One region of the Paenibacillus sp. FSL R5-0517 genome, then DNA from elsewhere that is predicted to be linked to it. Evidence: riboswitches for the same ligand, from Rfam matches in the RefSeq annotation. Region 1 holds a riboswitch; each other region holds the start of a gene.
What was found. A riboswitch is a leader RNA that binds a small molecule or an ion and turns the genes downstream of it on or off. The one in region 1 is predicted to bind thiamine pyrophosphate.
Positions count from the first base shown of each region.

Region 1 (10,968 bases):
ATGACCAACGCAGGAGGAAGGTTATAATATCCTGATCTCATATACAGCGAATAAGGCTGATGACGAGAGATAACGTTTACTACTATAGGACAGAGGTCCAAGTTACAGACGATCGTTTACAGCGCTCATCTGATGGCAATGGGAGTTGAATATATTGCTTGTGTTTGAAGACAGGGCTATATTATTTGTTTTGGTCAGCAAATACAGCCATAGCATCTCTCATAAATACTGCCAAACCATCGCCAAACTGATCAATATTACGCGTGAAACGTTCATCGTCCACGTACATCTGACCAAGTCCTCTGAAGGCTTCAGGCGAGTAGCTTCCCATTTGGTTTAGCCAAGTGTACCACTCTTTGATGCCAGACTGTGCCTCCGCAGATGCCGGTTCTGTGTGACGAAGTGAAGCCAGATGTTTGTAAATTTCGTTCATTTGATCGGATAGCGCTTTCTGCGCCGTGGTTGATTTACTGTACAGCTTCTGATTTGCCTGGTCTACAGCATGGTCTCCCCACCGTTCGCGCGCTTCCTGTTCATACGGATTCTGGCTAAAATTAAATCCTTCGAATTGTTCTTTGGCTGTCATTTTAATTTCTCCTCTCACGTGTAAAACCGTTCTATCAATGGTAGCAATCATCTGGTCCAAGCGTTGGCGCTTCTCCAGCAGTATAAGTCGATGCATTTTAAGTGCTTCTTCCGGATTGAAGGAGGGGTTGGTTATAATGTTTTTGATCTCCTTCAGAGAGAAGTCGAGTTCCTTGAAAAACAAAATCTGCTGCAATCGTTCCAGGTTGGCGTCTGAATATAATCGATACCCGGCAGCAGTTACTTCGTCCGGAGTTAATAGCCCGATCTCATCATAGTGATGCAGTGTGCGCACACTGATTGAGGCAAGTTCAGCAACTTCTTTTACCTTCATGGCCATGAGTGAAACCTCCTTACAACACTGATTGTACAGTGTCACGTTACGTGAGAGTCAACAGTTGAAAATGAAAAAAACAAGATGCGGCAGGAAGCTGCATCTTGATCATGGATCGGTTACTGGATGTGACTAGGGCTGATTGGAATGTGGCTAGATATGAAACTAGATGTGAATAGGTGGACGAAATAATTGTATTATTCAGTCACTGTAGAATGGCGGCTGGGCTTCTGTCGAAGACATGGGCTGCTGCCGCGCCGTAGGGGTGTTGTGGAGCTCCTCTGTTATGGAGAGGAGAGCGATTGGTTGTGGGCTGAACCATGTATTCGGTGCAGCCCACGGGCTGGCTGTGCAGGGAAGCAGGGCTACGCCCGCATCCCGCGCACTGCCGCAGCGAACTGCGCAGCCGCTGCGCACACGTCGGCCGCGCCCGCGATGGCGGAGATGACGGCTACGCCGTCGGCTCCAGCCGCCATCACGGCGGCCGTGGTATCGGGCGTAATGCCGCCGATACCCACAATCGGAACTGCGATGCCTGCGGCGCGCAGTTCCGCCACCCCTGCGGGGCCCAGCACAGCGTGGGCATCCGCTTTGGAGCGCGTCGGGTACATGGGCCCGACGCCAAGGTAGTCGGCGCCCGCCTGCACAGCACGGCGCGCCTCATCCACAGCGTGGGCGGATACGCCAAGCATCCGCCCAGCGCCAATGCGGGCGCGTACCAGCGCCGCGTCCGCATCATCCTGGCCGACATGCACGCCGTCGGCCTCCACCGCTACAGCCAGCTCCACATCATCGTTCACGATGAACGGGACCTCGTGCTGGCTGCACACCTCGCGAAGCCGCATCGCAAGCGTCATGCGAGCTTCGCCGATCAGGGCGCCAGTTCCCTTTTCGCGGAACTGGAACAGCGTAATGCCGCCAGCAATGGCTTGGCGTAGCACCTCGACGGGGTCTTGCGTCGTATTTACGCTGCCCATGACCAAATACACCTGCATCGCGCGTTGTACCGCTTCTGCATCCCAAGGGCGCATCACTGCTCACCCCGCTGTCTGCGCTGATACGCAAAATGATTTGTTGGCCCATGTCCGGCCCCAATCCCCAGCTCGTCTTCAATGGCTGCCTGAATGAATGCTCTCGCGGTCGTTACGGCAGCCAGAACAGGTGAACCCTTGGCTAACTCTGCGGTGATCGCAGCAGAGTATGTGCATCCCGTTCCGTGTGTATGACGTGTTAGCACACGAACATTCTCCAGATAATGAAAAGACTGCCCATCGTAGAGTACGTCCACGATCATGCCACTTCCTTCATCATGACCACCTTTGACCAAAGCATACGTCGAGCCCATCTGTACAATCCGTCTCGCGGCTTCTTCCCGCTGACTAAGATTCGTGATGGACATTCCGGTAAGCAGTTCGGCTTCCGGAATATTAGGTGTTGTGATCAGGGCATGGGGCAACAGCTCTGTAATCAGCGCCTGTACAGCTTCCTGCTGGAGCAGGGGGGCGCCGCCTTTGGCGACCATCACGGGATCGATGACCAGATTAGACCAATCATATTGCTGCCACTTCTCAGCGACGAGTCGAATAATCTCGGCACTATATAACATGCCGGTCTTCACCGCAGTTGGCTGAAAGTCTTCTCCGGTTGAGTCCAATTGCTGGGCAATGCCATCGTAAGGGATGGGGAAGACTCCTTGTACACCTGTTGTATTTTGAGCAGCAATAGCGGTGATGACGGTCATGCCGTATACGCCAAGCTCCTGAAACGTTTTGAGATCGGCCTGAATTCCTGCGCCTCCCCCGTTATCGGAGCCTGCAATGGTTAGTGCTTGAGCAATGCTCATACTGCACCTCCACGGATCAGACGAATCTGTGCGCGTTCTGCCACAAGGTCGGGTGTTACTTGTGCCAGTTGATTCAAGAATTCAATCTGGAAGCTGCCCGGCCCCTGATGAGCCGTCTTCTCTGCCGCCAGTTCAGCCGCTACGCCATAAAAAGCGAGTGCTTCAACAACACTGCCTGGAAGATCGTCTTCGGATTCCGCAATGGCTGTAAAAGCGCCAATCACCGAACTTAGCAGACAGCCAGCACCTGTGACCTGAGTGAGCAGGGCATGACCATTACTCGTGAGGAATGTGGATTGCCCATCGGTAATGATATCTTCTTTACCGGTAATGACCACGACACAGCCAAGTTTATGCGCTGCCCGCTCCGCTATGCCGATCCGGTCACCCTCACCTGATCCCGCGTCCACACCTTTGATACTCCAGCTCTCACCGATGACATTGGCAACCTCCGCCACATTGCCGCGCAGTACCGTGAGGCGAAGCTCACGAACGAGCATCTGAACGGTTTCTGTACGATAGGCGGTTGCGCCTGCGCCGACGGGATCTAGTACCACAGGCACATGATGCGCATTAGCCGATTGGCCTGCCAGACGGATGGCCTGAACGATTTTATCATCGAGTGTGCCAATGTTGAGCACCACGGCTCCTGACATCTTGGCAACATCAGCGACCTCTTCATGAGCATAGGCCATAAATGGGGATGCACCAAGTGCAAGCAAACCATTGGCTGTAAAGGGAGCAACGACAAGGTTGGTGATATTGTGTACCAGCGGATTTTGCGTACGAACACGTTTCAGATAAGACATATAATTTCCTCCTTGTTTTGAAGTAACGCCACCGGCAGAAGCCTGATATTCAGAGTCACTCAACAGAATAATAGGATATGAGTCTCCGTGTTGAGCAGGGCGAATAGTGTAAAGACACCGAGAGACGTTACAGCGGTAAAAGCAGATGTAAAAGATAAATCCAATTCATAATGCAATAAAGATGGATTAATGTAACTGGATATGGAAGAACAAAGGGAATCATCTTGATCAATGTCTAGCCTTGATTGAAACAGCTAAAAGGTAGAGCCACATAAAAATGTAATTCGCAAAAAATAGTAATAATACAAAAACGCGACAGTACAACAGTACAGCAATGTAACAATGCAACAGTACTACAATGCAATATACAGAAAGTGACCCCAGGGTAAGTCTCCTAATTCAGGCAAGCGGTATAGTGAAGGAATTGACGTTCAAATAGAGTCTTGAAACCCAAACCCAAACCCAAACCAAGCTGGTAGCTCTTTTGGCGAATTCCTTCCGCTGGTTCAGACGGTGTTTCTAAAGAACCCGGGACATCTTATTTGGCTGTCAAATCCTACTTTTGAAATGTAAGGAACCTCAGACACGTTATTCCCTGAATTCCTTGATTAAAACGATGCAAACGGCTGTTTATTCTAATATTGCGTGTCTCAGATTCCTTAGATTTCTGAGACTGCTTTAAATCCTCGAATAAGACGTCTCAGATTCGTTAGCGCTCGCCGCATGCTCTACTCCGAACACATTAGGACGCGATTCAGCTCCCGGTAGATTTGAAGATGTGCGCTAATGTACATGAACAAATGCATAGCACCAAGCCGCCTAAACGTATACAAGGTACTCCGCATACCATGTCATCCAAACGTATACAAGGTACTCGATCGCATACCATGTCATCCAAACGTTTACAAGGTACTCGATCGCATACTATGTTATCCAAACGCATACAAGGTACTCGATCGCATATCATGCCACCCAAATGCATATCAAGGTACTCAATTGCACATCAAGTCACGTAGAATTGTTAAAGATTATGATTCTCCACTCCTTGCTCCAGCCAGTTCCATTACGGAAACCTTTTACATTCGCAAACCTTGTTGCCCCTAATGCCACGTCCTTGCTAACTTTCTATTCATTCCTCTTACTTGCCGATCCATTTCTTTTAGTCATTTTCCCTTCATTCTCGTGGCTTTTCTTTACTTACTCTCCTTGCAGATTTATAAACGCATCCTCGGCTTTCACCGATTCAGGAATCATTTCAGTTGCAACGAGCCATGCACGTACATTCTCCCACGACTCCATTTCCTGCCGACCAAACGGTTGACCTTCTTCATTCATGAGCGGCAGTAGAATAGCCAGGCTTTTGGTTTCGATCTCCGGGTCAAGCGGAGATGTTTCATTCTCATGAGCAAGCAGAATATTCAAGGCTTCTTCTGAATGCTCCGTGACATATTTCTGTCCTTCCTGGATCGCTTTGACGAACCGGGTAAGTTGTTCTTTTTTGGCTTCCATACCAGCTTCACTTGCGGTCAGGACCAATTCATAATAATCAGGCACGCCATAGTCGACAGGGTTAATCGATTTCATGGCATGGCCTTCTTTCTCCAAAATCAATTGTTCATGGTTAATAAAACCACCCATAATCGCGTCCGCCTGTCCGGAAGCCAGAGAAGGAATCAGATCGAATCCAACGTCGACCAGTTTCATGTTGTCTGGGCTGCCACCATCTTGGCTGATCATCGTCCGTACCATCGCGTCATACAGCGGAATCGAAGAATAGCCAACCGTCTTTCCTTCAAGGTCTTTGGGTGAACGCACGTTGCCATTTGCTTCGGTCAACAGATGTACGAGCGGGTGGCGAACAACAGCAGCAATGGAACGTACAGGAATGTTCTCACTACGCGCGAGCAAGATTTGAGGCTGATAGCTTAGAGCCAGATCAATTTTACCGGCAGCAACAAGTTTGAGTGAATCATTGGTATCCGCAGGCATCTGAATGTCGACATCGAGACCTTGGTCTGCAAAGTATCCATTTTCCTGAGCTACATAGATGAAGGAATGTACTGCATTGGGGTACCAGTCGAGCATGATGGACAGTTTATCTTTGGTGTCTGATGCTGGTTCTGTTACAGGCGAGTTAGCTTGCTGTGCATTGGTTTCCGATTCTGTTGTTGGCGTGTTTTTGCCAGCACCCGTGTTGCCGCATCCGCTAACGATCAGCAACAGGCTTATGAGCATAATGGGAAGCAGGGAGTATATACCTTTGTTAGTCATAAATGAAGTTCCTCATTTCATCGTTTGGGTTTGTAGACAATGGACAGCAGTATGTTAACGGACAAGATGACAAAGTACTGATTGAAGTTAGCTGCTGAAATGGTGCATAAGTTATGTTGTGTAGAGCGTAATTCTTGTAGTAACATCTAAAATCTAAATTCTCTCTACGTTTTATCCAACTATTTTTTCGCTTCATGGCGCCGAGTGCCAAACCGTTTCTCCAGCCAGGCAATCAGTACAAACAAAACGATCCCGAGCAGGGATAACAGCACAATAGCGGCGAACATCGCGTCCGTGTTCATGTTGCTGGACATGCGGCGGCTGAAGTATCCGAGACCTTTACTGCCACCGAGCCATTCGCCTATCGTTGCACCAACCACGCAGTACACCACAGACATCTTTAGCCCCGAGAAGAAGGCGGGAAGTGCCAGTGGAACCTGGAGTTGGCGAAAAATATCCCACGTGCTGGCTCCCATGGTGAGCAGTAGTTCACGCTGCTCTGGATCGCCTTGGCGAAGTCCATCGTAGGTACTCACCACAATGGGAAAGAAGGCGATCAGGAACACCACCGCAACTTTGCTCCACAGCGTGTAGCCAAACCATAGGATGAAGACGGGGGACAGGGCAATCAACGGGATCGTCTGACTGATTACGATGAAGGGATATAACGCTTTTTCAATCGACCGATTCATATGCATACCAGTTGCAAGTGCAATTCCGGCACCAATGGACAAGCCAAAACCAACAACAACCTCCATCAAGGTAGCAGGCAGATGTGTAGCCAGCAGGAGGTGACGATGCTCATACAGGGAGTTGGCAATCGCCGTTGGGGCTGGAATGATGAAGGAGGGCACCCATCCCATACGCACAATCCACTCCCAGAAGACAAGCAGCAAGAGCAGGAGCCAAAGAAACAGACCATAACGGTCAAGCCAACGCCTTACGTTATTCTTCATGCAGTTTCCCAAGTTATCCTCTCGCATGCAATTGTTCCTCCAGTCGTCGTCTCATCTGAACGAGCGCCGGTTCGTAGATCATGTCCGAATGTCTTGGACGTGGCAAAGGTACCGTCAAATCTTGTAGCGGTTGGCCTTGGCTCCCCGGAGTTAACAGGATAATCCGATCACTGAGTAGCAGGGCCTCTTCAATATCATGCGTAATGAACAGCACGGTTTTGCCCAGATCTTCCCACAGCTCCAGTAGCCAGCGATGCATCTCGCGTTTGGTTAAGGCATCGAGTGCGCCGAATGGTTCATCCAGCAGCATGAGTTGGCCACCTGTCAACAAAGTACGAAGCAGCGCGACACGTTGGCGCATGCCACCCGACAGCTCGTCCGGATAAGCATGCGCGTAGCCGGATAAGCCAAATCTGTCGAGCCCTGCCATAATGTCTGCGCGAATTTTTCCCTTATCCTGTCGCCCTGGAGCAACTTCAGCGGGGAGCATGCAATTCTCCATGACGGTTCGCCAGGATAACAGGAGGTCCTTTTGTGGCATGTAGGCGACCTGCCCCAGTCGCTTTCCTTCAGGGACCCAAGGAATTTCAATGGTTCCGTGGGTTGGCTCAAGCAGACCTGCCAGCAGCTTGAAAAGGGTGCTTTTACCGGAGCCGCTAGAGCCGATGAGCGAGACGAATTCGCCGTTGGTTACACGCATCGACACATTGGAGAGCACGGGAGAATCCCTTTTTCCCGGGAAAGCGTAGCTCATGTTGTGAATGGTTATGTTATTATCCATCTCGTTCTGTTCCCCCTTGTTATTCCAAATTCAACTTCAAACTGCGGGATCTTTCATTACACCTGCTGATCTGCCCGCAGAACGCGAAAAAGACCCACCCATTTCCGGAGAAATGAGTGGGTCTGTAAGTTCAATTCACATTAAAATTCATTATCAACATGAAAAAATCCGCTTACAAAAAGGCCGCTCCACTTCCCTCCGCTGGTATGATCCAGATCAGGTTCAAAGGGTCCGAATCATTCGATTCGTCTCAGCCGTAAGGCTCCCCTAGTGCATTGTTCAAGATATGCAGTTATGTGTTCAGCATATATCACATGCAAGTGGAATGTAAAGGGGGCGCTCAGAAAGAATGTGAGTACTGATCTGAAAATGGTACCGTTCGGATTATTAGGATTGCACAGCCAGATTATTCGGGCAGACGCATTAATCCGTTGCCGGAATTGCTCCAGTTTCCTCAACTCCTCTTACTGTGGCAGGTTTATTTAATGAAATAGATACGATACAATATCTACTGAATTTCTATACACTGCTTTCGGGATGTAATCAATGGAAGGGGAAGTGTAATATGAGAACGATTGGTCTTATTGGTGGAATGAGCTGGGAGTCATCGTTAGAATATTATCGAATTATTAATGAAGAAGTGAAAAATAAATTGGGAGGATTGCATTCAGCCAAGTGCATTTTATATAGCGTGAATTTTGAAGAGGTCGAGCGTTATCAAGCTGAAGGTGATTGGGAAAGCGCTGGTGAATTATTAGGGAATGCTGCTCAGTCTTTGGAAAAGGCAGGAGCAGAAATGATTGTAATTTGTACAAATACGATGCATAAAGTGATTAAACATATTGAAGAAAAAGTGACACTACCCATCGTACATATTGCTGATGCAACAGCAAATCAAATTCATAACTCCCATATAAGTACGGTTGGTTTACTCGGAACCAAATATACGATGGAACAAGACTTTTATAAAAAACGAATTGAATTTAATGGTATTAAGGTTTTGATACCGAATGAAGAGGATAGAAAAGTTGTCAATAAAATAATATACGAGGAATTATGTTTAGGGAAAATTGAGCCCTTATCAAGGGATTATTATAAAAAGGTGATCCAAAGGCTGGTTGATGATGGAGCTGAGGGAATCATATTAGGTTGCACCGAAATTGGATTATTAGTAAAAGTAGAGGATTCAGAAGTTCCATTATTTGATACAACACATATTCATGCGATTGAATCTGTTCATTTGGCACTAGCCAAATCATTTGACTCAACCCGATAAACCCGTTCTCTGATTTACCTTGGCTTATGAACTCGATATAATAGGGATGGGCCGTACAGGCCGGATCACAAAATGCAGGTGGGATTGTTCTCCCTCCTAGGCAGAATGGGGACCCAAGTTGAAAACGTTCAAAAAAGTATATATTGAGATCACGAGTATCTGCAATCTGGCTTGCAGCTTCTGTCCGCAGACGCAGCGTGCCAAAGGATTCATTGACCCTGAAGTCTTCAACAATATACTGGAACAAGTTAAACCACATACCAATCATATTTATCTACATGTCAAAGGCGAACCCTTGTTGCATCCCAAAATAGATCTTCTGCTAGATTCCGCACACGAGAAGGGACTCAAGGTGAACATTACAACGAATGGTACACTGCTGCCCAAGACTCAGCATAAATTGCTTGGTAAACCGGCGCTGCGTCAGATGAACTTCTCCCTGCACAGCTTCGATGGGCACGAAGGTTCAACCGACCGTGACGGATATCTGAGCAACATTTTGTCTTTTGTACACGAGGCGGTGAAACACAATGTCATCATCTCATTCCGACTGTGGAATCTGACGCAGGATAACTTCACGAATGCTCAGATGAATCGAAATCGGGAAACCCTTGAAGTGCTGGAACGTGAATTCAATCTGGACTTCCGCATTGAGGAAAAAGTGGTTCCAGGCAGCGGGGTCAAAATTGCCCCGAATGTATACCTGAATCAGGACCACGAGTTCCAGTGGCCAAGTCTGGATGCACCTGAAGATGACGGCAAAGGCTTCTGCCACGCATTGCGTAGTCAGGCGGCTGTGCTAGTGGATGGAACGGTGGTTCCATGCTGTCTCGATGGCGAGGGTGTGATTAACCTGGGTAATGTGCACGAGAAGTCATTCTCGGAGATCATTGAAGGGGAGCGAGCGAACAATCTGGTATATGGCTTTTCCAAGCGGGAAGCTGTGGAAGAGTTGTGTCGAAAGTGCGGTTATCGTCAGAGGTTTGGAGCCTGACATCTTATATCAGCAAGCTGGAAGCCATTCAAGATCACACATTTGAAAGACAAATGTAGTGATCTTTCTTGTTTACTGGGGATTAAAGTCAGAGGTACTTACGTTACAAATGAGCATACCAGAGGTTGATATCAGCATATTGTTCAAAGATCCTGACTTGCAAAAAATGCCGATATGACAGTCATTATGCGATGTCAGGATATATCTGATCTAATGATTATTTTAGTTACCTTCCTTATTTGGTAGGATTAGGTTGTGAGTTGGGCAGAGGTGCACCTCTGGCGAACTTTCAGTACAAGCACAGGCTTGTACACGATCCATAACGAGAGAATAAGGGAGGAATAAAGTAATGAAAAAAATGTTGACGTTGTTGTTGTCTGCTGGTTTGGTTGCTTCCATATTTGGTGCGGTTCCCGCTGCTGCTGCGCCAACAGTTGTTAATTCAACGATTATTGTTCCAGCGGGCACGACTTATGACGGTCAAGGCAAAACATTTGTAGCCAATCCTTCCACATTGGGTGACGGGTCTCAAGCAGAGAATCAGAAACCGGTATTTCGTCTGGAGGCAGGGGCTACGCTCAAAAATGTAAATATCGGATACCCTGCTGCCGATGGTGTTCACTGTTATGGCAACTGTAATATATCAAATGTAGTTTGGGAGGATGTGGGTGAGGATGCACTCACATTGAAGTCGGCCGGAACGGTCAACATTACCGGCGGTGCGGCGTATAAGGCCTATGATAAAGTATTCCAGATCAATGCAGCCGGAACGATTAACATCAAAAATTTTCGTGCAGATGATATCGGTAAGCTGGTACGTCAAAATGGTGGAACGACCTTCGCAGTTAACATGACGCTGGATAACTCCAATATTTCCAATGTGAAAGATGCTATTATGCGTACAGATAGCAGTGTATCTCAAGGGAAAATTACGAATACCCGCTATTCCAAAGTGCCAACCCTGTTCAAGGGATTTGCTTCAGGTAAAACCAGTCAATCCGGCAATGTCCAATATTAAACGAGAGACTCAATCGCTGGAGTTGTTAAAAATATAAGCTCCACTTAATTTGGAAGTAAGCCGGAATATAACGCTAAAAAAGAGCGTCCCAAGGTCATTGT
Region 1 is NZ_CP150235.1:984,212-995,179, forward strand. Features, by position in the region: gene MKX40_RS04440 (MerR family transcriptional regulator) at 182-925, opposite strand; gene thiE (thiamine phosphate synthase) at 1,285-1,950, opposite strand; gene thiD (bifunctional hydroxymethylpyrimidine kinase/phosphomethylpyrimidine kinase) at 1,950-2,762, opposite strand; gene thiM (hydroxyethylthiazole kinase) at 2,759-3,571, opposite strand; gene MKX40_RS04460 (ABC transporter substrate-binding protein) at 4,769-5,842, opposite strand; gene MKX40_RS04465 (ABC transporter permease) at 6,022-6,825, opposite strand; gene MKX40_RS04470 (ABC transporter ATP-binding protein) at 6,812-7,579, opposite strand; TPP riboswitch at 7,756-7,858, opposite strand; gene MKX40_RS04475 (aspartate/glutamate racemase family protein) at 8,145-8,855, shown strand; gene MKX40_RS04480 (radical SAM/SPASM domain-containing protein) at 8,974-9,849, shown strand; gene MKX40_RS04485 (pectate lyase) at 10,199-10,867, shown strand.

Region 2 (10,968 bases), 510 kb from region 1:
TGGGCGGACAGATTGCACAAGGATTCGTTGCGTTCTGGTTGTTCCAGGCACTCTTCCTGTGTACGTTCATGTTCTTCTCCCAGTTCTTCCTGATCTGCTTCGGACCGGCAGGAAGTCTGTTCAACATCATCTCACTGTCCTTGCAACTGGTATCTTCCGGTGCTATGGTACCGCGTGAATTGCTGAACAGCTTCTATAGCGGCATTGGACAGTACCTGCCTGCAACATACGCCGTTCAGGGTATTCTGAGCGTGCAATTGGGAGGCCCAGGAGTTCAGTCTGCTGCAGGATCTATCGTCATTGTACTGTTGGTTGCTGTTGCTCTGTCACTGGTTGTGACGTTGTTGAAAAAACAACGCATGCCAGCTGGTGCACCACGCCCGGTTCAAGCACACAACTAATACAACAGATACATGTAACGGCTTCATAAGATAGGACAATAGGATAGGACAAGCACCCCGATGATTTTCATCGGGGTGCTTGGTGTAATATAATAGACAGATGATTCGCTGGCTGCTGTCCTTGAGCTAGAGCGAATGAGATGAACGGACAAGAGGGAGCGGGACGGAATGACGGAACCGGAGTTGGATATCAAAACGAGGATATTGCTTGCAGCCAAGAAGCTTTTTGCACAGCAGGGGTATGACGGGACGAGTGTTCGTCAAATCTGTGATGAGGCGGGTGCGAATGTGTCGCTGGTGTCATACCATTTTGGCGGCAAAGAAAAGGTGTTCGAGGCATTATTTGAACATTTCTTCCCCGATCATATGATGAACTCGTTGGCGGAAGAGTCCATGTCCTCGCCTGTGGAAGGTATCCGACGAATTATTGGTGAAGTTGTGAAGTTCACGATGACAGATCGAGAGATGAGCGATATTGTGCAGCTTGAAATTACACTGCGTACACATCGCACAGCTACCGTATTTCGTTTTCTGGACCCCGTCTGGACACGCGTGAGGGAACTGCTGCAAGAAGGAAAGGACCAGGGATTGTTCCAAATCGAGTCCGTATCTTATGCAATGCTTCAGGTTATGGGTGTGGCTTTGGCACACAAACGGGCCAAGAATTCACGATTTGGCTTTGATTATCAACATATGAATACAGACGAGCTCGCGGAGCAGACCATTGAGTTCGTACTTCGAGGATTGGGAGTGAATCGCCATGAATGAAACCATTGAGTTGATGATGAAACACCGCTCTGTACGAAAATTTAAGCCAGACCCGGTAAGTGATGAGCAGCTTGCAGCCATTGTATCGGCAGGGCAGATGGCTTCTTCTTCAAGCAGTGTACAAGCTTACACCGTGATTGCCGTGACTGAATCGGAGCAAAAAGCCAAGCTGGCTGAATTGGCAGGCAATCAGGCCTACGTCAATGAATGTCCCGTGTTTCTCGTGTGGTGTGCTGACCTATATCGGCTGAGTGATGCTGCGAAACGTCATCTTCCTGAGAAGGAATCGTATGCCGATTCGACCGAGAATTTCATGGTAGCCACGATTGATGCTGCTCTGGCTTCCCAGAATGCCGCTCTTGCAGCCGAATCTCTTGGCTTCGGAATTGTATATATCGGCGGGCTTCGTACTCGGATTGAAGAAGTCGCTGAGCTGTTGGGATTGCCGGAAGGCGTATATCCGGTGTACGGCATGTGTATTGGTGTTGCAGATCAGGAAACAGGAATTCGGCCACGCCTGCCATTGAAAGCCGTTCTGCATCATAATCGCTATAATGCCGAGCAGAGCCTTCAAGGTGTTGAGCAGTATGATGAGACTACAACTGCGTACATGAAAGAACGGACCAATGGAGAACGAACGACCCCATGGTCCGAACTGATGGCGAAGCGCCTGACTGAGCCGGCACGGTTGCAGGTGAGACCGTTCCTGGAAGGCAAAGGATTCCTGAAGCGTTAAGTTGAACGGAAGGTAAAAATTTTGTTCCACTTATATATATGTAGATTAGAAGCCAGTCGGGGTGAAAACGACTGGCTTTTTTGTGTTGTGTGGGCACGGGCAAGTGAGAGTGCTTGCAATTACTTGACTGTAATCAAGTTAAGCCGTAGAAACGCTTTGTATTTTGATAAAAGAGACGGGCGGCCCGTTCGGTTCCCATGCCGGTGATCTCACTCCATGCCTGAATGACTTGTCTGGTCATGGCAGGGTGTGTCATTCGTCCCTGAAACGGCCCTTCGAAGGGCCAAGGTCCGTCGGTCTCGGCCATGACTTGTTCTACTGGATACTGCCGGGCGAGTTCACGAATCTCTTCTTCATAACGAATATCCGGCGTGAAGGAGATGAAATAACCGTTGTCTGCCATGCGTCTTACCGTTTCGCGGGACCCTTTGAACCAGTGGAAGTGCGCGCGTCGGAAATGATTTTGCTCCAGCAGATCACAGACGATATCCGCATCTTCGTATACAGCATGAAGGACAAGCGGTTTGTTATGCTTTTTCGCGAGTTGGATGAACCGTTCAAGCAGCTCGATATACCCGCTCTGATCGAAGCGCTGTCCTGCCTGCTCAGCCTCCAGACGATTGTAATAGGGAAGGCCGACTTCTCCGATGGCTGTGGCTTGTCCCATATGCTTCTCGATCCATTGGAAGAACAGGTCCATCTCTGCAGCGGATGGCAGTTCCTGTTCCGGATGAAAACCGAAGGCCGGATATATGGTGCGTGGATGTTGATTTGCAAGCTCCAGATTGACCTGGGCAGAGGCCAGATTCATGGATACTGCAATGACCGCTTCAACCTGCTGGGACGGAAATGATAGCAGCATCTCGCGTAGTTCGTCAGGGGGATACTGATCCAAGTGAATATGAGCATCAATTAATGGAGCGAAAGCTTGAGAAAGCATGAGGGAAATCCTCCTTGTGTTCATATATAGTTTAATTATGGTACGTCAGATTTCATATAATGGATCACCCATTAAAGGAAAATAATAACTTAAAAACCCGCGCTATTAGGATAGGCGGGCTTTCTGCTGTTCTTCTCTCATCCACTGTGCAATCTGCCGTTTACGTTCAAGGAATGCCGATTCCTCCGTAATTTCTTCCCGTCTGGGGCGATCAAAAGGAACATGTACCTCATGCAACACCGTTGCAGGCCGGTTGGATAATACATAGACCCGATCCGCAAGCAGCAATGCTTCTTCGATATTATGGGTGATGAACAGCACCGAACGACGGTTCTGTTCCCAGATATCGAGCAGCCAGCGCTGCATGTCGCTACGTGTGAGTGCATCCAGCGCGCTGAAGGGTTCGTCCAGCAGCATCAACTCCTGCGGACTAAGCAGGGCGCGCAGGAATGCAGCGCGTTGCTGCATACCGCCCGACAGCATATGCGGGTATGCCTGCTCGAATCCGGCAAGACCCACGCTACTTAACCATTTTCGAGCCTCCGCAAGTGCTTCAGCCCGGGGAGGAGTATCCATAGCTACTTCACCAGCAAGCAGTACATTGTCTTCAATGGTACGCCAAGGGAAAAGGGCAGGCTGTTGTGGCATATAACTGATTTTGCCACGTTGGCCCGTAACATCGTGACCGTTCATGAGCACTTGCCCTTCCTGTGGCTTCAGCAGACCACCGATGATATGGAACAGGGTGCTTTTGCCACAGCCGGATGGCCCAACGATAGCGACAAACTCACCTTGCTTCACAGTCAGGGACAGGCCGTTCAACACCGGTAGCCTGCTCCGTCGTTCACGAAATGATGCATGAACATCCACGACGTCCAGTGCAGGTGGAACCGAAGCAGCAGTCGTATATGTCGGTAGCCCGGAATTAGTCGAGTAAATTTTTTCACCGTGCTTTGGTTCCAATGTGCGTGCTCCCCGTTCAGGCTGGACGTGTTCGTCCTGTTGCTGATTCATATGCTGATCACTTCCTAATATATAGACTTACATGCTTTGTTATCGCTTCTGTGGCCGCCAGCGCACGAGCAGCTTCTCCAGCAACGCGATGAGCAGGAAGAGCAGCAAGCTGAGCGCGACAATAATCATGATTGCCACGAATAAGCGATCTGTGCGATAAGCTGATTTTTGCAGCATCATATAATAACCAATACCCTTGTCTGCACCAATCCATTCGGCAATGATGGCACCCATCACGCTATAGGTAGCGGCAATTTTGACACCGGAGAACACGGAGGGCAGGGCATGGGGTAGTTCCAGCTTCCAGAAGATATGGTGACGTTTCGCACCAGCCATGCGCATATAGTTCATCATCGCTGCATCGGTACGAGTCAAGCCGTCCATCGCAGCTACCGCAACGGGGAAAAAGCAGACTAGTATGATCGTAATCAGCTTAGGCAACAACCCGAATCCGAACCAGATTAACAGGAGCGGCGCGAGCGCGATGGTCGGGATATTTTGACTAAGAATAAGTAAAGGATACAGGGCTGACTTGAGAAAAGGAACTAAATGCAGCACCATTGCAATCAGTAATCCAACCGCTGTGCCGGCCGCGAATCCGATCAGGGTTAACTGAATGGTTGCGGAGGCATGCATGCCAAGCCGATCAGCCTGGGATGCCGCTTCGCGGGCGATATCGGACGGTGCTGGCAGCATCCATTTCTCGATATGGAATAGGGAGACGGCTCCCTGCCATATCGCTATAAAGAGAATAACCGCCACGAAGGGCGGCCATACACTTTTGAAATAAGCATTCATTAGCGGTACTTCTCCGTCAGGGTATCCATGCTGAAGCCAGTAGGGCTATGGGCGATTTTGATCTGAGAGATGATGCTTGGGCTGCCAGCCTCGACGAGTACTTCGTGCATTTTGCGGACAACCTCCAGCAGTTCCTCCAGTTCCCCCTCCATCGTGGTGTCGAGCGGGTTCACCTGATATTTCAGACCAGACTGTTGAATAACTTCAATGGCGCGATCTACATAAGGATAAGAGTTCTCGCCATTTGGCGTTTTCGGAATAACCTGAATGCTAAGTAATGTGCTTGCCATGAGAGATCACGGCTCCTTTCGTGATAAATTGCATGAATTGAACCAGGTTTACACTTATCACTCCGATTGCAGTACCCTCTTCCGATCACTGTTATCTCCGGATTTCTTTAATGAATTCTAATGGAGGAAATCCGGGGATAGCATATGCTTCCGAAGGAGCTTTCTTTCAGAAAGCTTTTAGGTGAGCGCTTCGCTTCTTCAGATGGGTTCTGCACTCTTCGTTCTTGTGTAAAAAAGTTAAACTTAAGCAATTTTTATTGGGGTAAAAACGCGTTCGTATATGCTTTGCTCACGTCGACCTGTTCATCCAGCAGTTTTTTGCTAAACATCCAGTCGGTGTAGTTCTGCCATACTTCCTGTTTCTGTTCTCCCCAGCGCAGGGCGTCATCCGTGTACTTCGGACTCAGCCATTTCTGGCTTGCCAGTACCAGGTCTTTATCCAGATCAGGTACGGCCTTGATCAGAATATTCGCTGCGTCTTCGGGATGATCAATTGCGTATTGATATCCTTCTGAAGTGGCTTTCAGGAATGCTTTCACCAACTCAGGATCGTTCTGAATCGTCTGCTCGTTCGTAACGAGAACAGGCGTGTAGTAATCCAGTGCATCTGAATAATCCTTCACATATAACATGTCGATCGGTTCCCCGCGCAGTTCAGCTTCAATCCCCGTCCAGGCGTAGAAAATCCATGCGAAATCAATATCCCGTTTCACTGCGGTGAAAAAGTCGGCATCACCCATGTTAATGTTTTTCACTTTGGATACGTCGGCGCCTTCGCCTTCCATAATGGATTGCATCACGGCTTCTTCCACAGGCGAACCCCAACCACCATAGGTTTTCCCTTCAAAATCTTTCGGTGATTTGATATTCCGATCCGCCGGAGCAGCGAACCCGGATGTATTATGCTGAATAACTGCTGCGATGGAGACGAGTGGAACCCCTTGTGTACGGGCTTGAGTTACACTTTCCTGATAACTTACGCCAAATGGCACTTCATTGGAAGCAACCATCGTATCGGCGCCGCCGGCACCTGGCTGAACAATCTCCACATTCAAGCCTTCGGCCTTATAAAAACCTTGATCTACGGCCGCATACAAGCCGGTATGATTCGTATTTGGTGTCCAGTCGAGCACCACTTTAACATCCTTGAGGGCTGCGTTGTCACCTTCATTGCTGCTCTCCGTATTCGTGCTGCCGTTCTGTTCAGCCGGGGCAGCTTCTTTACCGCCACATGCGGCCACAGTCACCAGTAGTACACATAAGAGCAACAGTCCCATTGTTTTACGCCATTTCATCTGTGATTCTCTCCTTCGGTATGTCCGGCCAGTGGCACGGGTACTCCTTGGCTTCATATCCAAGCTTCTTGCATAAATCGGCAGATTTATACCAGCTATGATCCGGATAACGTCACTTTTTTTAGCTCTCTGGCTATATAAAAGAACATTAAAAAAAGCGCCCCGTAATCCGGGACGCGTGCAGGCGTTAGAGAGGTGGCGTTCAGCCATAGGGCTGTGCCATTTCGATATACTCCGATTCCTACGCTGGCATGATCCAGATCAGGTCTAAGGGTTAGTATCTTGGTGGGATACACTCTCAGCCGGCCAATTCCGACTCCCCTGGGAAACTATGAAGTTACGGGCATTACTAGGTGTAATTATAGGCCAGAGGCCCAGTCGTGTCCAGTCAGGAACTGGATGGGAACGGATTTCCGGTCATCGTCTATTTGCTTCTAAGCCGCTTCGGTGATTAGTTTTTGATCGTTTGGCCTTGAGCCGAGCAGCTTGATTCATTTAAACAACATAATTTAGGTACAAAAGGAGATAGTACTGCTATACCAATAAATACTTTTACATAAAAATGGGGGAGTACTGAATGATCCTTAAAACCATAATCGCAATGATTCTGTGTTATAGTGCCTACGTTTTCTTCACAGCCTACCTTTTATTTTTGGTTCCGTCTCCATCTGCTATTGAAAATACGGATATGCAAAAATCGTTAACAAGAGGAAGTACAACAGATCGCGTAATGCTCCTGGAGGACGGCTTTCAATCGGGTCAGGTGAGAATCCAGACCATTCGAGAGGCAAAAACAAGCATCGACCTGGCCTATTACTCCATTCAAAAAGGAAAAACATCTCAGCTTTTTTTTGCTGCTTTATTCGATGCGGCTGATCGGGGTGTTCAAGTTCGAATCATTTTAGACGGGATTTTTCACAGCATGCGCGGAGAATTGCGTGATATTCCAGATGCCATTGCAGCTCATCCCAATGTCGAATTAAGATATTATGAACCACTCCACCTATTTATGCCATGGACATGGCATAATCGTCTGCATGACAAGATCCTTCTTGTCGACAACACATATGGAATCATTGGCGGCCAAAATATTGGTGATAAATATATGGCATTGCAACCCCCAAAAGACTATGTTTTTGATCGGGATGTCCTTGTTTACAATGCAAACGATAATACGAACAGCACGGTTGTTGAAATGAAACAATATCTAGATCAGTTATGGAACCATCCATTCACCAAACCAGAAAAACATGCAAAACGTCAGCATCATGCAAAAGGGTTAAAAGAGCTGGCTCAGCTGGCTGATTTATATCAAAAAGCCCAGGCTCAGAGTGATCCTTTTGTGAAAGTGTTGCCCAAGGAATGGGTTCGAGGAGCGCTTCATTCCGACCACGTTGCTTTCATTCACAATCCAATTAAAAGGCTGTATAAAGACCCCATCATGTGGAGGACATTTGTTCATTTCGCCAATCAAGCAAAGTCGAAAGTGTACCTTCAGACGCCATATGCCATTCCTACCAAGAAAATGGAGAAAGCCGTACATCTGTCGATGAATCCAAAAGCAGAATGGGTCATGCTGACGAATTCAATCCAGCAGACCCCTAACCCTTTGGCTTTCGCGGGATACTTAAGCTCTAAGGAACGGTTGCTTGATACCAGTCTGGCCGTATATGAATACGAAGGCCCTTATTCCATACACGGCAAATCATTTGTCATGGATGATTACCTCAGCATGGTTGGTTCGTATAATCTTGATCCCAGATCTGCCTTCCTAAATACCGAATCCGCTGTGGTCATTTACGGTTCTGCATTCGCCAACGAACTAACAGAGGCTATGGATATCAAACGTGCACATAGTACACTTGCGGTTAAAGATGAACATCCAGCAGAATCTACGAATCAGAAAGGCTCTATTTTCAAACGAATAGCAATCACAGCGTTATCCAAACTGTCTTTTCTCTGGAAATTTATGTTGTAGAAAAAATCGTATTCTCTTGAGCTTAACTTTTTCTCCGGTTTATCAAAACTTGAAAATCAGATTTGTTCACGGAATGTTCACTTATGTAGTGGGAGTCATCATCTCTATAATTACGAAGGTAAACAGAGAGGATGAGAGAATTGCCAACGAGCAAGAAGGAACAAATTATTTTCGGCTTAATGATGTGTACAGGAATGGTCCTGGTGATGATGACTTTCAATTTGTGGCACACTGGGATACTTGGCAAGTTGTCCCCGCTTGAGATCCTGTTTCAATTCCTATTGTGTTTTGTCATCGCTTTTCTGGTAGAGTCCTTCATTGTTGGCCCAGTAGCGAGAAAAATTGCATTTTCCTTACCTTTTGACAAGTCCAACAAGATTCTTGGTGTGCTGGTCATGTCATTTTTTATGGTGATTGGCATGGTCCTGATCATGTCTTTGTACGGAATGATTTCAGCGTATCTTGCGGACCAATTAAATGTGGTATCCGTACTTGGTACGTACCTGCATACAATCGCTCGTAATTTCAGTCTGGCACTTCCATATCAGTTGATCATTCTAGGGCCGCTCGTACGATATGTATTCGGTAAATTCATCAAGAGCAACGGGCATATAATGCCTACTGTTAACAAAAGTGTGTAATTCCGATGGCCTTAAAGTATTTCCTGGGCAATCTTGTGCAAATGAATAGATCGTAACGAATCGAGAACACTTTATTAAGTCGGTTCTTGGGGAATGAAAAATCTAACGAATCTCAGCGGCGTTAATATGCAAAAAAATGCAACAAGACCTTGATTTGAAGCTGCTTATCTACAATAACTTCTCTAAGGTTCGTTAGATTTCGAACATACAGAAATGGAGCGGAATAGCGTGTGCTGGGTTCGTAAAAAACAGAGTAACGCTACCAAAAATGTCTACCGTCAAGTCATGACAGTAGACATTTCGATTTCTTTAATAGGTAATTCTGATTCTATCGCTCTGGACTGTATCACCCATAGCTGTTAAGTCGCTGGATCGACCAAATGTTTGTTCTGCCACTGGTACGTGATCACGCTAATGACAAGCAGGCCAACTGCAAAGATAGCAAGCATCCATGCGGATTGATTAACCGCCAGATGATCAAGACTCCATCCCGTGGTCAAAGGCAAAATGGCACCGCCAACCCCACCTGAGGCAATCAAAATGCTAGGTGTGGATTCTTCGGTTCCAGGCAGCAGTTTACTGGCGAAGACTAGGGCAATCGAGAAAATGCCTGACATGGCAAGTCCGAGTAGCAAGATGATGAGAAACGCAGACCAGATTTGGTCTGTAAATGGAAACACCATTAACAAAAGCACAGATGCAAGACAACTGTACAGCACATAGACGCGGTACTGGAATTTCTCTGCGATATATCCCGCGAAGAGTCGTCCTACAGACATGGCAATCCAGAAGCAGGTGACACTAAGCGCTGCTCCGGCTTCCTTCATGTTCATTTTCTCAATCAGGATCGCTGGCATGAAGTTTGCAAGGCTCATCTCAGTGCCAACATAAAGGAAGAAGAACAGGACGAACAGAACCAGAAGAGTCAGGTTGCGTCCACGATAGGTTGGGCCGGGTATACGGGTATCTGCGGAATGCGGTTCACCTGATGCACTGGCAGTGTGAGTGTGTCTCGAAGCATCGGCTGGCTTCCGTCGCTCCAGAACCTTGTCCAGCTCACCGAATGATCCTTTCGCCCAGAAAGCAAAGGTCAGCGCTGCGCAGATCGCAACAACGAGAAAGGATAAACGCCAGTATCCGGCAGCAATCAGACCGCTGGCCATGAGCGGCATGACCATCGCTCCGATCCCGAATAACACTTCCAGTCGGCTCATGGCAACAGCAGTATTGTCTTTGATTGCAGCGATGATAATGGTGCCAATGACAGCTTCAACCATTCCGAATCCGAAACCGGCAGCGGGTGCGATGACGTACATCCAGCCCCATGGCGGCAACAGCATGTAGGATAATTCTGCGATACAGAGCAATGCTGTTGCGATTAACAGGCCTCCCCTTTTACCAAAGCGTCGGTTCAGCCACGGAGATAACAATACACCGCCCAGGAATCCGGCAAATTGAGCGAAGATCAATGTCCCGCCCTGGCTATAATCTTTGCCGTAATGTTCCAGTGCAACGGGCAGAATGGAACCAAGCACAACGTGGGCAAGTCCAATGAGGAAATAGGAGAGACACCCGATCCAAAGTAATTTTTTCATAAAGAACTCCTTCTACATATATACATAAATTGAGGATCACAATAAAGCGCAACCATGAAGACAAAGTCTATCATAACAGGACAGGTTACGTTGTGCCATGAATTCCTGATCGATACAAAAGGTTGCAATCTGGTCTATCGTTCGTATATACTGAGACACAACAATTACAGATCGGACCATGCCGTTGATGAGCATCCAACTCGGAGGCGTTTTCGCCAGGGGAGCGATATTTCCCCAAGTTAACCGGAACCGCCCGTTATCGCGGACCAAGAGGCTGGAAGCAGGATATCCTGATTCAGCAAGTTGGGTGGCACCGCGAGCAGAGCGCTCCTCGTCCCAAGGGATGAGGGCGCTCTTTGTATTTTTACAGCCAAAGGAGACGGTGACCATGTTGGAAATGAAGTGGATTCGGGCACACGCAGAAGAGGTTCAGGCGGCAGCAGACGGGAAAAAAATCAAGATTAACATTCGCACATTGCTGGAGCGGGATGAGGAACGCAGAGCACTTTTGC
Region 2 is NZ_CP150235.1:473,412-484,379, forward strand. Features, by position in the region: gene MKX40_RS02255 (ABC transporter permease) at 1-401, shown strand, start outside; gene MKX40_RS02260 (TetR family transcriptional regulator) at 570-1,169, shown strand; gene nfsA (oxygen-insensitive NADPH nitroreductase) at 1,162-1,905, shown strand; gene MKX40_RS02270 (TatD family hydrolase) at 2,039-2,845, opposite strand; gene MKX40_RS02275 (ABC transporter ATP-binding protein) at 2,951-3,859, opposite strand; gene MKX40_RS02280 (ABC transporter permease) at 3,899-4,657, opposite strand; gene MKX40_RS02285 (MTH1187 family thiamine-binding protein) at 4,657-4,947, opposite strand; gene MKX40_RS02290 (ABC transporter substrate-binding protein) at 5,202-6,242, opposite strand; TPP riboswitch at 6,463-6,575, opposite strand; gene MKX40_RS02295 (phospholipase D family protein) at 6,820-8,220, shown strand; gene MKX40_RS02300 (hypothetical protein) at 8,427-8,861, shown strand; gene MKX40_RS02305 (MFS transporter) at 9,221-10,456, opposite strand; gene serS (serine--tRNA ligase) at 10,845-10,968, shown strand, end outside.
Region 2: another riboswitch for thiamine pyrophosphate. It lies ahead of MKX40_RS02290 (ABC transporter substrate-binding protein); the one in region 1 lies ahead of MKX40_RS04470 (ABC transporter ATP-binding protein).

Region 3 (10,968 bases), 280 kb from region 1:
GAAGGTTTACCGCCGCCAGCAGGATTCATAATTGTCCAGAAGATCGTATGCAGGTAGTGGCCTGCCCCGTTGAAGGCGAGTTCACGTTCCCAATGCTTGATGAGTTCAAAGTTATTCTTTTTTCGCGATTCCGCCAGCTTCTTCTCTGCTACATTTAGTCCGTCCACATAAGATTGATGGTGTTTATCGTGATGGATACGCATCGTTAGCTCATCAATATGTGGCTCCAGCGCATTGTACGCATAGGGAAGAGGGGGCAGTGTGTGCCCTCCAATGGGAACCGGCTTTTCTTTTACGGGAGGTGCAGTAGTGCTGGGCGTGGCTTGTGTTGTTTCGGTAGAAGGTGATTGAACGGTTGTGGATTGAATCTGCGCTGAAGTAGCAGGTGCGTTTACATTCCCCTCTTGAGAAATTGGAGCTTCTGAAGCTTGGCGATGGGTGGTTGCTGAGCCTGACGTATGCAGTGCATTTTCCAGAAAAAGTGACGGCTCCAAATTTGTTTCTCGCAAGATGCCAGGTTGGCCAAGCGTATCCAATACGCCCAGAAAATACTCTGATTCGCGGATCAAATGCAAAATAAGTACTTTGGCAAGCGGAACAGCTTGCACCGCAGCACTTTGCTCCAGAAGAACATACAGCTGTTTGATGAACTCTCTCGATTGCTGCCGAGCAGCCGACACAAGTTGATCGATACAACGAACGATGTAGGGAGCAGGCGGATGGGTTGCGGGCAATAGTTGTTTTAGCAGCTGATTCGCTACTCGCTCACTGTTCGCAAAGGTAGCCTCCCATTCCTCCAGCAGCTTGACGTATGGGGGCTCCAGATCGGGCACCAGTGCACGAATGACGAGTGTATGTTCTTTCTCCTGCTCTTTCCAGAAACGGATTTCTTCCAAGGTCCGCAGAGGCAGCAGGTGACCATATCCATCCCAGTTCATATATGGTGGGCCTCCTTCAGTTGAATTTCATCGCATATGTAGACCGTTGCTTCATGCGTCCCAAGAGTATATTCCGTCGGGCTGTTGTCCTATGAGTGCAAAAAAAAGAGCCCCCTGAGGGGCTCAAAAATCAACGGAAAATCCGATGATTGAAGTTTGATTATTCTCCACTATTCGTGTTCTGCACATCGTCACTGCTTGTTTTTGTTACATGACTCAGGAAAGTCGAGACACGGCGAAGATATTCCTTTGGATGCTCCCGGAAGATCAACTCATGGTGCGCATCCTGGACAATCCATACATCCGAGTACGGATTGGTCTGATTGGCGGCGAGCTGTTCTGCAATTGGGTAAGGCGCCTTCTCATCTTCCGTACCATGAATGAAGAAAATCGGGAACGGATAATCTTCCTTTTTCACTTCCTGGTATGGAATCTGTTGCAATCCGGTGCCATTCAGAACAGGGAACAACAGCTTCATGATCTCCAGTGTAGGCTGACGCGGGAGATCGATCTGGTTATGAATGTTGTGGTACAGCGTATCCGGCTCAAGCAGGAACGTACTGTCCAGAATCATCGCATCCACTTCCTGTGTAATCAGTCCGGTTTGAAGCGCCGTACCGGCACCCATGGAGAAACCCCAGACTACCAGTTCCTGCGCACCGCGCTGCTTGGCGAACTGGATGGCACCCAGCAATTGCTGGGACTCAGCCTTGCCACCTGTGGCTACAGCTTTGTTCACCTGGGAGGCGAAGCCATAATCGAACATGACGACGTTGAACCCAAGTTGATGGGCATAGTGTGCCAGGTCATACATGGGTACCCATGTTTCTTCACGATTGGCACCATAGCCGTGACTGAAAATAATCGTTTTGCTTGCGGCATTGTCAGCAGGGATATACCATCCTTGCATCGTCCGGCTGCCATCTGCTGCCGGGAAAGTGATATCTTCGTACTTCATATTCTTGGCCTGCATCGGATTGGAGAAGACAGGCGCTACAGTCGGGTTGGATAATACCCATGCAATGTAACCATGCAGTGCAATAAAACAAAACAGTAGAAAAAATACAACGGAGAGCAGCAGCGCTACGATAATATGTTTGAACCGAATCAGCCTCGGTGATAGGGAAGAGGGCAGATCGGACACCTTTGTATGCAGCGGGGCTTCGCTCTGGGATGTTGGATACATGAATGCCCCTCCTTTGAAGTTCAGTTGAAGATAACAACGAAATGAAAAGAGAATTGCGTCTATTCAGAGCCTGCTTCAGAGCGATATCTTAATGTAATATATCTTTATCGTATGTTCCAATATAGTCAAAGTCAATTGCTTGAGGGCATTTGTTACGCAATTGTTATATAGTTCTTAAGATATATGGGTAAAATTACCTTAGTGTGTAAATTACAGGGGATTAAGTCTTATAAAAAGGAAAATTTTACACGTTGGCCTATTTCAATTTTGGCTCTTTTTGGTTTACAGATGAGACCGTTTCTCATATAATTTATGTAACCAAGTTTCATGTGATGAAACATGAGGAGGGCATTATGCCATGGAAGATCGCAAGTTAACCGTCCGGGCTGTGGAACGGGCGCTGGATATATTATTATGTTTTACCACACGCAGTGATCTGGGACTCACCGAGATTGCAAGCCAGATCGGCCTGCACAAAAGTACAGTGCACCGCTTGATGGCTACACTGGAGGATCGAGGATTCGTAATCCGCGATGCAGCAACAGAGAAGTATCGACTTGGCATCCGAATCTGGGAGCTGTCGGCTCATATGTCCCGTAGTGATGATCCCGCTATTCTGCTGCTGCCTGCGATGGAGCGACTGAGAGATCGATTGGGGGAGACCGTGAGTCTGTACCTGCGTGATGGCAGTGAACGGATTCGGATTCAGGCGGTGCAAAGTGATCAGGCGATTCGCCGAGTCGCTCCCGTTGGTGTTAGACTCCCGCTGTCTGTGGGCGCTTCCAGCAAAGTCTTGATGGCGTTTGCCACGGACGAGGATCGTGAGGAGCTGATGAACGGGCCGGAGTGGCCGGTGTTTATTGACCCTGCGGTGTATTTGGCGCAAATGGGAGATATCCGGGATAACGGATATGCGACGAGTTATGAGGAGCGTGAGCCGGGAGCTGCAGCGGTATCTGTACCGATTATGGATCGCCGAGGCAATATTGCAGCTGCTCTCTCGGTCTCAGGGCCTGTCAGCCGACTTTCGCAGGAGACTTTGCACGAATACGCACCTGTGCTAAAGGAAGCTGCTACGCAGATGGGGCTCATGTTATCCTGATATTGATGTAAGGTTTTTCTCCAATTGGGTTGGTGTTCTGGAATATAAAGGTTGTTTTTATGTTCCGGTTGCGCTACTCTGTAATGGACGGCCCATCGGGGTCAGCTTCATTGAATATGAACAGCGGCTTATGAATGCCGCAACTTTTAACGTTACTGGGGGAGTCCGAATTGTCCGGACTGAGACGGAATCGCATGAGATTCCGGACCCTTTGCACCTGATCTGGATCATACCAGCGTAGGGAAGTAATCGGCGATATGACCACAACCACCACATGTGTGACTCTTGCAGGACTCCGTTATGGAGCTGCAACCAGGAGCATTATTGGTGATGGACATTAAAGTCGGTTCCTTCGGGGGCCGGCTTTTTTTATATACAGTGGACGGGCGAGATAACACACATTCCATGGACTTTTTTTTCAATAACCTGCAAAAGTGGGCTTGGAGAGAGCAATCATTATAGATCCATGATCTGTGGTAACCTCCGTTCTGTTGTTATCTGTACATGAATAATGTCTCCCCCTTGGTCTGGTGTAGGATCGCTCTTTCTTCTCTGCGCTCTGCATGATTTGGGACAGGTGCGTAAGCGAGCTGATGGCGATGCCAACCAAACCTAGTGAACGAACACGGAGGAGGAGACGAGCAAACATGAGTACAGGAAATCAAACGGGACAACAAGCGATGGAACAGGAACATAACGATCAGCAGGTGGAAAAGGAAACAGGAGCGGCCGGACGGGTTCAGCCCTTTCCGGGCAGCCGCAAAGTCTACATTCAGGGCTCACGGCCGGACATAGCTGTACCGGAGCGTGAGATAGCCCTTCATGACACCAATACTCCCCAAGGGGTGGAGCATAACGAACCGCTGCGTGTCTATGATACGAGCGGCCCCATGACTGATCCCGAATTCCAGATGGATATTCGGAAGGGATTACCCGCACTCCGAAATCATTGGATTATGGAACGCGGTGATGTTGAAGCATATGAGGGCAGAGCCGTTCAACCCGAGGATAACGGACTAAAGCCCGGTGGGAGGAGAGCCGGGGCTGAAGAGTACCCTGGATTTCGGGGACAACCACTGCGTGCTCAGGCTGGGCGCTGTGTCACGCAGATGCATTACGCGAGGCAGGGAGTCATTACACCAGAGATGGAGTATGCCGCTATCCGTGAAGGGGTGGAACCGGAGTTCGTGCGGCAGGAGCTGGCGAGTGGACGGGCGATTCTGCCATCCAACATCAATCACCCGGAGAGTGAGCCAATGTTGATCGGTCGTCATTTTCACGTGAAGATCAATGCCAACATAGGCAACTCTGCCGTATCTTCCTCCATCGAGGAAGAGGTCGAGAAAATGACCTGGGCTGTGCGCTGGGGATCGGATACGGTGATGGATCTCTCGACAGGCAAAAACATTCATACGACACGGGAATGGATCATCCGCAATTCACCTGTACCAATTGGTACGGTGCCGCTGTATCAAGCGCTGGAGAAGGTGAATGGCGAAGCGGAAGCGCTGACCTGGGAATTGTACCGAGACACGCTCATTGAGCAGGCAGAGCAGGGCGTGGACTACTTTACGATTCATGCAGGTGTGCTGCTGCGTTATATCCCCATGACCGCCAAGCGGATGACAGGCATTGTATCCCGGGGCGGGTCCATTATGGCAGCGTGGTGTCTTGCGCATCATCAGGAGAATTTTTTGTACACCCATTTCGAAGAAATCTGCGAGATTATGAAAAAGTATGATGTGGCGTTTTCGCTGGGAGATGGACTTCGTCCAGGCAGTATCTACGATGCGAATGACGAAGCTCAGATGGCGGAACTGGCTACGCTTGGGGAACTGACGCAGATCGCATGGAAACATGATGTGCAGGTGATGATCGAAGGCCCGGGGCATGTACCGATGCACAAGATCAAGGAGAATGTGGACCTGCAGATGGAGATATGCCAAGAGGCACCGTTCTACACACTTGGGCCACTGACGACCGATATTGCCCCGGGATACGATCACATTACGTCCGCCATTGGTGCGGCTATGATTGGCTGGTTTGGCACGTCCATGCTCTGTTACGTCACGCCAAAAGAACATCTGGGCTTGCCCAACAAGGATGATGTACGGGAAGGGGTTATTGCCTACAAGATCGCAGCTCATGCTGCCGATCTGGCGAAAGGTCATCCACGTGCTCAGCGCCGGGATGATGCATTGTCCAAGGCGCGCTTCGAGTTCCGCTGGCGGGATCAGTTTAACCTTTCACTCGACCCGGAACGGGCATTATCTTACCATGATGAGACGCTGCCGGCAGAAGGGGCCAAAGAAGCTCATTTCTGCTCGATGTGCGGACCGAAGTTCTGCAGCATGCGTATTACGCAGGACATTCGTGCCTTTGCGGCGGATAAAGGATTGTCCGAGAATGAGGCTGTAGCAGCGGGCATGCAGGAAAAGGCTGAGGAATATCGGACACGGTCCTAGGCGCTGGTACAGCTTAACCTTGGCAGTCTGACATCGTTTGAAGGTGAGAATACTGCTATCATGTCGTATTTTTCTCTTATTGATCAGCTTCCTAATACTTTTTATCAGTATTATGGTTGATTGTCTAGCAGATGTTTAATAAAATGAATGTAAGTAAACACCAATAAGAGTAGCCAGGCCAATGGCTACTCCTGCACAGCATTTGCGGTGGGTATTCCTCCGAGTGCAGCAAGTTCAGATGAAGTGACCCGTCAGGCCGTCAACCTGTGGCGGGTCACTTCTTTTTACGATCGATGTATGTCAGGAGCGCAATAATTAACATCGCGAACACGATTACGTCGTTAAAAGAGAAGTTCATAGGATCACCTCCCACTGGAGGCAAGCCTATTTCCCACCACAAATTGGCTGTACAAAGTGATTATACCATTTGAAATGCTCGTGTTCGAGAGCATTTTTATTTTGCAAAGAGCCTACATACTGCTTTTCACATATTTTTAGTGATTGTAATATGTCACTCCAAATCAGCCACTACTTTCGAGCCACGCCCAAATTTTTCTCCACATACGCCGCAAGCAATGCCAACGGACTATGGATCGCAATGCCTGTGTCTGCAGTAACCTGTGCAGCAGCGGGAGCCATAGACAGTTGAGCTGCCACTACCGTTTTACCCGGATACTGCTCAGCAATCTGCTGTAATCCCTCACGTACCGCTTCGAGATACCCTTGCTGATCTCCACGCATAATCAACTCAAATGTCCCAGGGATGCACACCGCTTCCGTCTGATATGTATTTGCAATGTAGGGATGCTCATTCTCATTCTCTTGCTGTAATGCCTGATTCAGCCGTGCCATCGTTCCTTCAATGGTTGCCGGGTTGGTGAATGCTATGATGTAATCTCCTGGTACTTGCCGCATCTCCTGCAATAGCGGATCATCTATGCCGATCACAGGCACAGGGACCTCTGTGGCTTCCTGCTCCAGTACTGCCGCAAACAGGGTACACGTGACCAGAATGGCATCGGCATGACACTTGGCGATCCATCGGAGCGTCTGAGCTACTTTCTCGTGGATGACGACATCGGAAAAGTCAGCGTCATGTTTAAGACGATCCAGGCCTGGATCGACGTAATGGACCAATTCAACTTCATAAGCAGCAAGCGTCTCTTCAATTAAGGCGATGTTGGAATAGTGAGCGTGAAAACAACCGATGGTGATCATGTGCTAAATCCCCTTTTACAGTTCGTATAATGTGATGGTAATCTTAGATATTTAAACCATTATAGAAACATGCCTGAGAACTGTACAGTTGTTTGCGATTCAACGCCAATAACCGTCCTCCCGCCAAGCTGCGGAAAGACGGTTCATAACCGGACTGGCAATCGTCCAGCTTTCATTTTATCTAAGGGAAGGAGAAGCATTTTTCTTCGCCATTTTTTGCTGTAAAATTTCATGAAAGGATAGACCTTGAGTGTTCTCATTCTCCTTTTTAGGAGCAGTGGTCGCCGTGTTGCGCGGATATTGGTGATGGTACGGGATCATTTGCTGAATAGGCATGCGGATCATCTTGGTTCCTCCTTTGAAGCATATTTGTGAATTATGTATTTCGACTGGTTACCATGCCAGGTGCGCATATAGGTATATGTGACTTGTTAGACGAAATAGAAGAGTTTAAAGCGTAATTCCAATTGGATTGTAGTGATTTTACCCCGTATTCAGGAGATGTAAACGGTTTTAGGGAAATTCAGGAGTAAAGAACCTGATTTGAAAGGATTTGTGTGGGAGGATGGAATCGGTTGTTATGTGAATAGTCCCAATTTTAAGGAAGTCAATGGTACCCGCTTATGAGGCATATTGTCTGGTTGAATAGGTAGGTTCCATGCTAACTAACTTGGTACTATAGGCGGTTGTATCACGGGAGGAACATCAAAAAAACTGCCGGGTGAACTCGGCAGCTTGCATGATATGCAGAAGGATGTGAGGAAAATTTGGATCCAGTCTGAGTTGATATAGTGTTGGTTTTATCTACTATCTCGAACGGCGATGTATATATCGACTTGTACATTTTCGGGATTCAGGCTGCGTTCATCATACAATTCAAAATCTCCGGTGAACGTACGATCACTTTGCTTCTCCCATGCCCATACGGCTCCCCAGGCTTCGTGAGCAACCTCTGCCATTGGCCCTTTTCTGGAAGTGAATACGGCGTAAGTTGCAGGCGGGAGCAGAATGTCGTCCAATCCTTCAGGCAATGATTCCTCCGAACTGACCTCATGCCCTACCAGTATGGTGTACTCTCCGTTTATGCCATCGGTATAATTCGTGTAACAGCCATAACGAGCAGCTTCGGGTGCAGGGAGGTGCTCTGAGGCAAAATAATTGTTCCAGAGACCTTGGATACGGCCTTTGCCACTAATCTCAATGGCATTGGTTGTGCGGGCGGATATGCCGGCCAAGCGTTTGCTTGGGAGTGTGACATAACGAACGGGCTGGGCAGATAACGATAGAGTTGTTGTAACCTGACCCGGTATAGCGGAAGTGGCAGAGTTTTCAGCCGGAGATACTTTGTGTTGATCCGTTGTATTCGTGCGCCAACGTTTCAAAAAAGGAAGCTGATTACGCAGCATCGAACGAGCGGATTCCTCATCCATGCCCTCGTCCTTCAGAATGGCGGTGCACATCTCCGTCATGCCTTCAAGCGAGATTCCTGGCTGTGCAAACTTCCCATCCTTGTAACAATAGATACAGTACTCACGGGTTGTGCCTCCATCTGCCTCCGTTCCGAATTGGGCAGGGGTGGTGAGTGGCATGCCGCAGCTTTGACATACAGTAACGTTCATCTTTTATTCCTCCTTGGGTATATATGCAACTTCAACCTGAACATATTTGAAGTATACGGGGAGGAACTGGACAGCTGTCTGTCAGGTTTGAGCGGAGGTTTTATAATTTTGAACAATTTGTTCGGCTATACGGCAAATATTATCCCGAATATGCAAGGGTTCCAGCACCTCAACATCCGCCCCAAAGCCCAAGATGAAGCCGTACAGCCAGTTATCTTCTGGAAAAGCGACCTGGCTGATATAATAGCCGTTCCCGTCAGGCAATACATTTTCAATACCGAACCATTCCTCCGCAAGATGATGGACACGGGCATGGAATCTCAGGGTAATCCCAATCTGGTTGTCTGGTCGGCTCCATTCCTGCTGCCACGGCCGGTCTTGAAGGTTGATGGATTTTCGTTCAAAGTGCTCTGCAGCAAGAGAGACGTCTTTCATACGAACCAGCTTGAACATGCGGAATTCATTTCGTTCATGGCAAAAAGCATATAGATACCACGCGTGCCTCTTCAGCACAAGCGTGTGGGGTTCAACTGTACGATAGGTCTGTGCACCTTCGGCGCTGCAATAGGCAAAATAAATGCATTGAAGCTGATCAATTCCCTGATCAATAACTTTTAATTTCTGTTGTAGCGCTTCAGGGTGCGTCCACGTTGAATGATCCACGATGAATCGGTGCGTGCTGGCTTGAAAATCTTCATTTTTGGCTTCCGGAACGATACTGCTTAGTTTCTCCACCAGTAGTTCACGTGCAGCATTTGTATGTGAGGTGGATATGCTGCGCAGGGCGGTGACGATGGAAACAAGATCCTTGTCAGTTAACAGATTGCGATCCAGACGATACCCTTCCGCCAGACCGATGCCTCCGCTTGCTCCCTGATAGGTCACGACCGGAATCCCGGCTTGTCCCAATGTGTCGATATCTCTATAGATCGTCCGGATGGAAACTTCAAACATATCGGCCAGGTCTTTTGCCTGTAATCGCCCCCGGTTGATAAGCAGTACAACGATGGCTAACAAACGCTCCAGTTTCATAGCTACCTCTTCCTTTTTTTTATTTGTGTTTATATAAATGAGCTATTTCTTTTACACTTGAACGGAGAGGACAGAAAAAACCTGGAGAAGCGAAGCGCTCGCCTAAAAGCTTTCTGGAAGAAAGCTGCTTCGGAAGCATACGCTCTCACCGGTTTTTCCCCTTTGGAAGAGGGAACATTGCTTTCAATTGTTTATCTTGTACTTATCTGTTAGATTCATAGGTGTTATATTGCTCAGCATCCCATATAGGAGTGAAATAAGCAATGAAGCGAATTACGATTCTGATTGCGGACGATGAAGTAGAGATCGCGGATCTGGTGGCTTTACATTTACAAAAAGAAGGATATCATACCGTCAAGGCATCTGACGGACAGTCGGCACTACAGGCGATTCAGACACATACCATTGATTTGGCCGTACTGGACATTATGATGCCGGGTATGGACGGGTACGAGGTGACTCGTAAAATACGGGAGCAGCATCATTTCCCGATCATTTTCCTGAGTGCCAAAACCTCGGACATGGATAAAATTACGGGGCTGGTGATGGGTGCCGATGATTATATGACCAAACCGTTTAACCCGATGGAGCTTGTAGCACGCGTGAATTCTCAATTGCGGCGCTCATTGCAATTCAGCCAGTCCACAGCGGCGGTTCAGCGCTCGATTCTGGAAAAGGGCGGACTTGTCATTGTACCGGAGCAGCATAGCGTGACGCTTTACGGTAAACCGCTGGAGTTAACACCGAAGGAATTTGATATTTTAGTGTTGCTTGCGAGCAATTCAAAACAGGTCTTCAGCGCAGAAAGTATTTTTGAAAAGGTATGGGGAGAGGCTTATTTCGAAAGTGGCAATACCGTTATGGTACATATTCGGACGCTGCGCAAGAAGCTCGGAGAAGATGTGGACAAGAACAAGTTTATCAAAACCATCTGGGGCGTGGGGTACACGTTCAATGACTAAACGCAGAAGCTTTCGCACAACGATGATTATGCTGGTCGGTCTGAGCATGCTGTCTTCTGGCGCCGTAACATTTATCGTGTACAGGCTGTTGCAGATGTATTATGCAGGGGTCAGGAGAGAAGATCCGCTGGCGGAATATCGTAATATCATGAGAAGTATTGGCGATCTATATGTTTTTATGCTGCTCTTCATCCCGCTTGCGATTTTGTTTTTCTACTTGTTTACAAGACCCTATGTCACGTATTTCAAAGAGATTTCCGCAGGCATTAATCACTTGGCGAATGGAGACTTTCAGCATCGTGTACAGATTTCTTCGAAGGATGAGTTAGGTACGATTGCGGAGGATGTGAATCTGGCAAGTGAGAAGCTAAGGGAAGCGGTGGAACGAGGTGACTTTGCCGAGAACAGCAAAGACCAGCTTATCGTAAACCTTGCGCATGACCTGC
Region 3 is NZ_CP150235.1:703,667-714,634, forward strand. Features, by position in the region: gene MKX40_RS03305 (Fe-Mn family superoxide dismutase) at 1-938, opposite strand, end outside; gene MKX40_RS03310 (alpha/beta fold hydrolase) at 1,099-2,124, opposite strand; gene MKX40_RS03315 (IclR family transcriptional regulator) at 2,483-3,226, shown strand; TPP riboswitch at 3,374-3,487, shown strand; gene thiC (phosphomethylpyrimidine synthase ThiC) at 3,907-5,691, shown strand; gene MKX40_RS03325 (hypothetical protein) at 6,220-6,909, opposite strand; gene MKX40_RS03330 (hypothetical protein) at 7,087-7,254, opposite strand; gene MKX40_RS03335 (zinc ribbon domain-containing protein) at 7,710-8,528, opposite strand; gene MKX40_RS03340 (YafY family protein) at 8,610-9,560, opposite strand; gene MKX40_RS03345 (response regulator transcription factor) at 9,824-10,522, shown strand; gene MKX40_RS03350 (HAMP domain-containing sensor histidine kinase) at 10,515-10,968, shown strand, end outside.
Region 3: another riboswitch for thiamine pyrophosphate. It lies ahead of thiC (phosphomethylpyrimidine synthase ThiC); the one in region 1 lies ahead of MKX40_RS04470 (ABC transporter ATP-binding protein).